DNA from 2 places in the Peptoniphilus sp. DNF00840 genome. Region 2 is predicted to be linked to the other one. Evidence: riboswitches for the same ligand, from Rfam matches in the RefSeq annotation. Region 2 holds a riboswitch; the other holds the start of a gene.
What was found. A riboswitch is a leader RNA that binds a small molecule or an ion and turns the genes downstream of it on or off. The one in region 2 is predicted to bind FMN.
Positions count from the first base shown of each region.

Region 1: another riboswitch for FMN. It lies ahead of HMPREF1864_RS06540 (ECF transporter S component); the one in region 2 lies ahead of ribD (bifunctional diaminohydroxyphosphoribosylaminopyrimidine deaminase/5-amino-6-(5-phosphoribosylamino)uracil reductase RibD).

Region 1 covers NZ_KQ960238.1:20,093-24,607, reverse strand. The annotation lists gene HMPREF1864_RS06550 (protein-export chaperone SecB) at 1-385, shown strand, start outside; gene HMPREF1864_RS06545 (L,D-transpeptidase family protein) at 655-2,097, shown strand; FMN riboswitch at 2,212-2,324, shown strand; gene HMPREF1864_RS06540 (ECF transporter S component) at 2,377-2,982, shown strand; gene HMPREF1864_RS06535 (pyridoxal-phosphate-dependent aminotransferase family protein) at 3,119-4,243, shown strand; gene HMPREF1864_RS06530 (KilA-N domain-containing protein) at 4,276-4,515, shown strand, end outside.
Region 2 covers NZ_KQ960218.1:49,237-53,751, forward strand. The annotation lists gene pyrB (aspartate carbamoyltransferase) at 1-812, opposite strand, end outside; gene HMPREF1864_RS05520 (guanylate kinase) at 927-1,463, shown strand; FMN riboswitch at 1,519-1,631, shown strand; gene ribD (bifunctional diaminohydroxyphosphoribosylaminopyrimidine deaminase/5-amino-6-(5-phosphoribosylamino)uracil reductase RibD) at 1,680-2,795, shown strand; gene ribE (riboflavin synthase) at 2,788-3,432, shown strand; gene HMPREF1864_RS05535 (bifunctional 3,4-dihydroxy-2-butanone-4-phosphate synthase/GTP cyclohydrolase II) at 3,448-4,515, shown strand, end outside.

The DNA of each region.
Region 1 (4,515 bases), on a different contig from region 2:
AGAATATAGAGTCTTAGAAATAAATTATAAACTTAATAGAGAGTTTGATTCTGACGAACCTATAATAATGTCCTTTGAAATAGGTCACGATTATCAAATTTATGAAAAGGGAATGAATGTTCAAATGGGAGTAAATATATTTGAAAATTCAGAGAGCAATGGTTACCCCTTTGAAATGAAGGTAGATGTTGAAGGAATTTTTTCTTTTGAAGGAGAGGTTGATGGCGAAAAATTTTTAGCCAATGCCTTATCGATTTTATTTCCTTATATTAGAGCTATTGTTTCATCTTATACTTCATTGGCAAACATTCCACCTTTTACACTTCCAACAATTAATATTCAACAGTATTTAATAGACGCTGAAAGTAATAAAACTAATAAATAATAAAAATTGCTTGAATTAATAGATATATCCAATATATTTATTTTTGATAAAATTATAAAAGATTTTTATTCCACAACTTTTTGTTGTGGTTTTTTTATTCCCTTAAATTCCTTTAGATATTTGATAAAAATTTAAATAATAAATTAAAGACTTCACTAAAAATATATAGAAGATTAAAGACAAAGCAAAAAATATTTACAAATATTTTACATTTACAAAATCCTACATAAAAAAATTTTTTATCTAGTATAATATGTGAGGGAGGACTTATGAAAAAAACATTTAAAATAATTTTCGGACTAATACTAATTTTAATAATTTCAATATATATAGGAGGACTTTTCTTCTTCACTAATAGGTACATGCCAAGGACCTACATAAATGGAAAGGACTTTGGACTTGTAAAAAAATCTGAACTGCAAAAGACCTACGAGGACCTTTCGAGAAACTTTGAGCTTGAAATCATCGCCAAGGACAAAAAATTAAACGACAAGATTTCTGCCAAGGACTTTGGTTACATTGACTCTCTTGGAAGTGACTCCATAGACCAGACAGCCTTCTATTGGCCAGTAGCATCTCTTGTGCCAAAACACTACCAAGTAGACACTGACCTTACCTACGATGGAGAAGCCCTAGACAAAAAAATAAATAAACTTAAGCCAGTCTTGGGTCAAAAGGACCACTCAGAAGATGCAAAAGTCATCTTCAAAAATGGAGAATTTAAAATCCAAGATGAAGTTCACGGCAACTTCATAAAGATGGACGAATTTAGAAATACCATCTTAGGTTACTTTGGAGATAAGAAGGAAAAACTTAACCTTGCAGATGAAAATCTCTACCAAGAGCCAAAGGTAACTAAGGACTCAGAATATCTAAAAAATCAACTTGCATCCTATAAAGACATCTACAAGAAAAAAATAATTTTTGACTTTGACGATAGGAAGGAAGAGGTGACAGGTCAAGGGATAATTGCCATGTATTCCAAGTCCAATGACGGGACCCTTGCCCTTGACGAGGACAAACTAAGACACTTTGTGGAAAGACTTGCAGCCAAGTATGACACCTACAGGACAAGCAGGATTTTTAACTCAACAGGACTTGGCCTAATGAAAGTTGACGGAGGCATCTATGGTTGGCTAACAGATAGGAAGGCTACAAGAGAAAAAATAAAAGAAGCCCTTGCGAAAGATGAACCAGTTACAATTAAACCATCCTACAGACAAGACGCAGTATCAAGAAAGCTTGACGATGTTGGCAAGACCTACATCGAAGTAGACCTTGCAAGGCAAAAACTTTGGTACTACAAAGACGGAGTCTTACAACTTGAAACCAATGTTGTAACAGGAAACCCAACCAAGGGTAACGGAACACCAACAGGCACCGACAGGATTTGGTCCCGTGAAAGAGATAGGTACCTAACAGGAGAAACCTACCGTTCAAAAGTTTCCTACTGGGCACCAATAAACTGGTCGGGAGTGGGCCTTCACGATGCATCATGGAGATCAACCTTTGGAGGAAATATTTATAAGTCAGGTGGCTCTCATGGTTGCATAAACATTCCAGTCCCAGTAATGAAAAACCTATATCCACAAACCTTTACGGGTATGCCGGTTATAGTTTACAACTCAGCAACCCAAAGGGTAAATAATGCTGGCGGACAAGTAATAGTTGGTCAACCACAAGCACAAACTCAACAAGCACAAACTAACTAAGGACAATAAAATTAATTACAAAAACAAATTGATAAAATAATATAAATTAACTCCACATAAAGCTTGAAAAAAATTTAACAAGTGATATAATAAAAACATCAAATAAATAATATTTTAAATCTTCAGGGAAGGGTGCAAATCCCAACCGGCGGTAAAGTCCGCGAGCGCAAGCCGAATTGGTGCAATTCCAATACCGACAGTAAAGTCTGGATGAGAGAATGATTTAAACTTTCATGCCCCGAAGGTTCGGGGTTTTTTTATGCCCCAACAGGAGGAAAAATGAATAAAGTAAATTCAAGTTCTATGATAAGAACAAAAGACATGACGAAAATTGGAATGCTATCAGTAATTGGTTTTATACTAATGTATTTTCAACTACCACTTACCTTTGTAGCACCACCCTTTATGAAGCTAGACATCTCAGACCTACCAGTCCTTATGGGGGCCTTCACAATGGGACCAGCCTATGGCATCATAATAGCAGCCCTAAAAAACATAATGCACATAATCTTTAAGGGCACAATGACAGCAGGAGTTGGCGAACTATCCAACTTCATCATTTCATCAACCTTTGCCTTCGTGTCAGCCTACTTCTATAGAAGACACAAGACATACAAGGGAGCAATAGTATCAATGACACTAGGAGTCCTTGCCATGACAACACTCGCAATGATCTCCAACTACTTCGTAGTATTCCCACTATACGGCAAAGTAATGCCAATGGATGCAATCATAGGAATGGGAACAGCAATCACACCAAAGATCACAGGCCTATTCACAATGATGATCTACTCAGTCCTACCCTTTAACCTAATAAAAGGCTTCACAACATCAGCAGTGATGATGTTAGTCTACAAAAGAGTCTCACCACTCTTTAAAAACTAAAAAAGAAAAGATCAAAGATAAAATAAAACAAAAGCAAGTTGTCCTAGGGCAGCTTGCTTTTTTATTTGATATAATAAAAGTCGCAAAGAAAAATTTTAAAATTACAAAATCACAAAATCACAAAGAGAGGTAAAAAATGAAAATACTATGCGCAGGTCCAACATCAATCGACCCAAGAGTAATGGAAGTAATGGGCAAGTCCCTAACTAACCCAGACATAGATCCAGAATACGAAAAGAAACACAGACAAGTAGAAAAGAAAATTTCCAAACTCCTAAAGACAGAAGCAACATCCTTCATCATGCTAGGCGAAGGAATGATAGGACTAGAAGGCGCCATCATAAACTTAGTAGAAGAAGGCGACAAAGTCCTAGTCCTTAACAACGGAGTCTTTGGAGCAGGCTTTGCCGACTTTGTAAAATACTACGGAGGAGAGCCCTACATATACGAGGACGATTTCAGAAGAGGATTCGACATAGAAAAACTTAAAAACTTCCTAGAAAAAAATCACAACTTCAAAGTAGCAACCATGGTCCACTGCGAAACACCATCAGGCATCACCAACGACGTCAAGACCATCTGCAAGCTCCTAAACTCCTACGGAATCCTAACAGTAGTCGACACAGTATCAGGCATGGGGGGAGAAGAATTTGACTTCGACAACTACAAAGTAGACATCGCCCTAGGAGGAAGCCAAAAATGTATCTCAGCACCAACAGGCCTAACCCTAGTGACCATATCAGAGAGAGCCAAGAAGGCAATAAGAGAAAGGAAAAAACCAGTACCATCATATTATATGAACTTCGAAAACTACTACGCCTACTCCGACGGCTTCGCCTTCCCCTACACAATGAACGAAAACCTAACCTACGCCCTAGACTTAGCCCTAGACTTATTATTTGAAAAAGACTCCCTAGCCCTACACAAAAAATACGCAGAAGTCACAAGAGAAATATTTGAAAGAGCAGGCTTCGAACTCTACGCAAAAGACTCCAGGTCCAACACCCTAACAGCAGTCATAGTGCCAGAAGGCTTCATAGCAGAAGACATCATCGGAGCCTTGAGAAAAAAAGGAATCCTAATCTCCAAAGGAGCAGGAGACATCTTCGAAAAAGTATTTAGAATAGGACACATGGGCAACAACATATCCTATGAAAATTTCTTAGAACTCTATGAAAAGTTAGATGAGGTCTTTGGGGAACTAGGGATCGAGACAAAGGTGTCTTTAAAAGAAGAGTTTCAAAAATTAATGCAAAAATAGAATTTTTATTTTTTCTATATAGGAGATAGAAAATGTCAAAAATAAAAAAAGATAACATTTCTGCAAAAGGAATATCAATCCAAGTTTATACTGAAGATTTTAAAAATGATTATATAAGTCTTACAGATATAGCAAGGTATAAAAACAAAAATGAGCCAAAAGATGTGGTAAAAAACTGGATGAGAGTAAGAGATACTATAGAATTTCTAGGCTTATGGGAAACAATTCATAACCCAAATTTTAAAGGGGTCGAATTCGACTCCTTTAAAAAA
Region 2 (4,515 bases):
TCTGGTGCAATCTCATTTACTCTTGGTAGAGGATGAAGGATTATCATATCTTCCTTAGCATTTTTTAATTTTTCTTCATTTAAGATGTAGTAGTCCTTTAACCTTTCATACTCATCAGAGGAAACAAATCTTTCCTTTTGAACCCTTGACATATAGAGGACGTCTAAGTCATCAATCACGCTTACAAGGTCCCTAGTCTCAATGTAGTTTTCCTCGTCTATAAAGTTCTTAAAGGGATCTGGCATCTTGAGCTCCTCTGGCGAAATAAAAATAAATTTTACATTTTCATAGCGATTAAGGGCTCTTACAAGAGAGTGAATTGTCCTTCCAAATTTTAAGTCACCACAAAGTCCTATAGTTAAATTGTCAAAGGATTTTTTGTAGTGCCTTATTGTTATTAAGTCTGCAAGAGTTTGAGTTGGGTGAAAGTGTCCCCCGTCTCCTGCATTTATAATCGGCATTGTCTTAACGACCTTTGATGCCATAAGGGCTGCCCCTTCTTTGGGGTGACGCATAGCACAAATGTCCGCATAATTTTCTATAACCCTAATGGTATCAAGTAGGGTCTCTCCCTTTGATGATGAGCTTACACCTGCGTCAGAAAATCCAATTACTCGTCCTCCCAATCTTAGCATAGCTGTCTCAAAGGATAGTCTAGTCCTAGTGGAAGGCTCAAAAAAAAGACTAGCCAATAACTTATTGTCGCAAACGTGAGAATAATCATCTGGATTTGCGATAATGTTATCAACTAGTCTAAAAATTTCTTCGTACTCTTCAGTTGTAAAATCTAGTGGCTCAATTAAATGTTTCATCCTAACCTCCATCTAATATTTTATCTTTTCCATATTACTTCAAATTTTTAAAATTGTAAAGCATAATAGAAAAAATATGTTATACTTTAATAAATTAAATTTTAAGGAGCAATTATGATTTATTTAATACTAGGACACTCTGGTTCAGGCAAGTCTACTATAAGGAATGCCTTGACCTCACACGGAATCGAAAAAATTATTACTTACACTACAAGAAAACCAAGAATCTCTGAAGTGGATGGCATGGATTATAACTTCATCGACTCAGAGCTTTTTAAGAAGATGGACAAGGAGAATTTATTTATTGGGACAACTTGCTACGTTGGCAACTACTACTCAACCTTAAAGGAAGACCTTGAAAAGAATAACAACAAGCACAAGGACTGCGTTATTGTTGTTGACAAGGAAGGCGTCATAGCTATTAAAAAAGAATTTGAAAATGCAAAATCAATTTACCTAAAGTGCTCAAGGGATACTTTGAGGGATAGGATGATAAAGAGGCACGACAGTGCAAATGATATAGAAAAGAGACTTGATGTCTTAGAAGACCTTGACCCCTACGCTGACTATATCATTGATGCCGACAGGGACATAGACTCTGTCTTTGAGGATGTCATCACCTTAATAAAAAAGATCAAAGAGGGAAAATGATTTGCTTTTTCTTGACAATTTAATTTCTAGTGTTATTATAAATTCATAAGTTAATAAAACTCTTCAGGGCGAGGTGCAATTCCTCACCGGCGGTAAAAGTCCGCGAGCGAAAGCTGAATTGGTGCAATTCCAATACCGACAGTATAGTCTGGATGAAAGAAGATAAATTTTAAATTTTTTGAGCCCTGCATGGGCTCTTTTTTTATAGGTGATTTAATGTATTTAGAAGATTTTAACGATATCTTTTACATGGAACGTGCCCTTGAAATTGCAAGAGAGGGAACTGGCAAGACAAAGACCAACCCCCTTGTTGGCTGCGTAATTGTAAAAGATGACAAGATAATTGGTCAAGGCGCCCACCTAAAATTTGGCGAAAACCATGCAGAAGTAAATGCCATCTTAGATGCAAAATCTCGTGGCGAAGACATAAGAGGCGCAACCCTCTATGTCAATCTCGAGCCCTGCTCCCACTATGGCAAGACTCCTCCCTGTGCTGAGAAAATTGTAAAGGAAGGAATAAGAAGAGTTGTCATAGGAACATCTGACCCCTTTGAAAAAGTTTCTGGCAGGGGAATAAAAATTTTGGAAGATGCAGGTATCTCTGTTACAGAAGGTCTTTGCGAAGAAGAATGTTTAAACCTAAATGAAAGCTTCTTCGCTTACTTAAAAAACAAGAGACCCTTTGTGGTCCTAAAGGCTGGCATATCTCTTGACGGAAAAATTGCAACAGAGTCTGGCGAGTCCAAGTGGATTACATCAGAATTTTCACGAGCTCAGGGTCATGAACTAAGGGGACAACTTGATGCAATAATGGTGGGAATAGGAACAGTCCTTGCAGATGACCCAAGCCTTAACACCCGTCACGGCAAATATAAAAACAATCCCATAAGGATCATCACAGATTCAAGCTTGAAGATCCCCCTTGATGCAAAAGTCCTAAGCGATGACTTAGATTCGATCGCAATAATAGCAACAACAGAAAACTGCGACAAGGATAAGCTAGAAAAATTAAAGGCAATGAAAAATGTTGAAGTCATAATTTGTAAGAACAAGGACAAGAGGGTTGACCTCAAAGACCTTATGGAAAAATTAAAGGACTACGACATCTCCTCCATCATACTTGAAGGTGGAAGGACCTTAAATGCTGAAATGCTAAAAAATAACTTAGTTGATAAATTTTACTTCTTCATTGCCCCAATCTTACTTGGGTCCAAGGGGATACCTGCCATAGGCGACCTTGAAATTGATGAGCTCAAAAATGCAATTAGGATAAAGGATATGAAGTGCGAAAAATTATTTGATGACATACTTGTCACTGGAAGGTGTGATTAAAATTTTCACAGGAATTATAGAAGAAATTGGCAGCCTATCTGATATTAAAAGAGAACGCGACCTCTACAGCTTGAGAGTTTCCTGCAAAAAAGTTTTGGAGGGAACAAATGTGGGTGACTCTATTGCAACTAATGGCGTTTGCCTTACAGTAACAGAATTAGGCGATGACTTTTACAAGGCTGATGTAATGGTGGAAACTATAAAGTCCACAACTTTTAAAAATTTAAAAAGAGGCGAAAGGCTAAATCTTGAAAGAGCCCTAAGCCCTTCAAAGAGACTTGACGGTCACATAGTACAAGGTCACGTTGATGGAATTGGAGAAATAATTTCTATCCTCAACCACGGAAATGAAATTGTCTACAGGATAAAGTTTGACTCCGATAATTTTAAGTACATTACCCCCAAGGGGTCCATTGCCCTTGATGGAATAAGTCTTACTGTCTCAAAGGTTGGAGAAAAATATTTTGAAGTTTCAATTATTCCGACAACTATTAGGAACACCAATCTTATAAATAAAAAAGTGGGAGATATGATTAATATTGAGACCGACATCATTGGCCGCTATGTCTACAATTTTGTAAATGCAAAAAGTGAAAGCAAAATTACTGAATCATTTTTACTAGAAAATGGATTTTAATTGAGAGGAGATAAAATGAAAGTTAATTCTATTGAAGAAGTTGTTGAAGCTCTTAAAAAGGGCGAAATCATTATAGTAACTGACGAACCAGATAGAGAAAACGAAGGTGATATGATTCAGGCAGCAGAGTTCGCCACTGGTGAAAGTCTAAACACCATGGCTTCCCTTGCAAAGGGTCTAATCTGTATGCCAATGTCTAGGACATACGCAGAAAAATTAAAATTAAATCAAATGGTTGCAGACAACACAGACAACCACGAAACTGCCTTCACAGTTTCAGTTGACCACGTAGACACAACTACGGGGATTTCAGCTTGGGAAAGAGCTTTAACTGCCAACAAGCTTGTAGAAGATGATGCAAAGCCAGAGGACTTTAGAAGACCTGGTCACATGTTCCCCCTTGTTGCAAAAAAAGATGGAATCTTTGTAAGACGTGGCCACACTGAAGCAACTGTTGACCTTCTTAAAATTGCTGGACTTAAGGAAGTTGGACTTTGCTGTGAAATCATGCAAGACGATGGCCACATGATGCGTGGCGAAGACCTCTTTAAACTTTCCCAAGAACTTGGTATGAAGATTACAACAACTGAAGAGTTACTTCTTTATAGGAAGAGACACGAAAAAATTGTAGAAAAAGTTGCTGAGGCAAAACTTCCAACAAAGTTTGGCGACTTTAGAGCACATGCCTACATTGACAAGGTAACTGGCGAACACCACATAGCCCTTGTCAAAGGAGAAATTGGCGACGGAATGGACGTACTCACAAGAGTTCACTCTGAATGTCTAACAGGTGACTGCTTTGGCTCATCAAGATGCGACTGCGGAAACCAACTTCACCTTGCCATGAATCAAATCGACAAGGAAGGAAGGGGCATCCTCCTCTACATGCGTCAAGAAGGTCGTGGAATTGGACTTGTAAATAAAATCAAAGCCTATGCCCTTCAAGACCAAGGAATGGATACAGTTGAAGCAAACTTGGCTCTAGGTTTCCCAGAAGACGCAAGAGATTATGCAACTGGCGCACAAATCCTACAAGACCTTGGAGTTAAAGAGCTAAGACTCCTTACAAACAATCCAGACAAG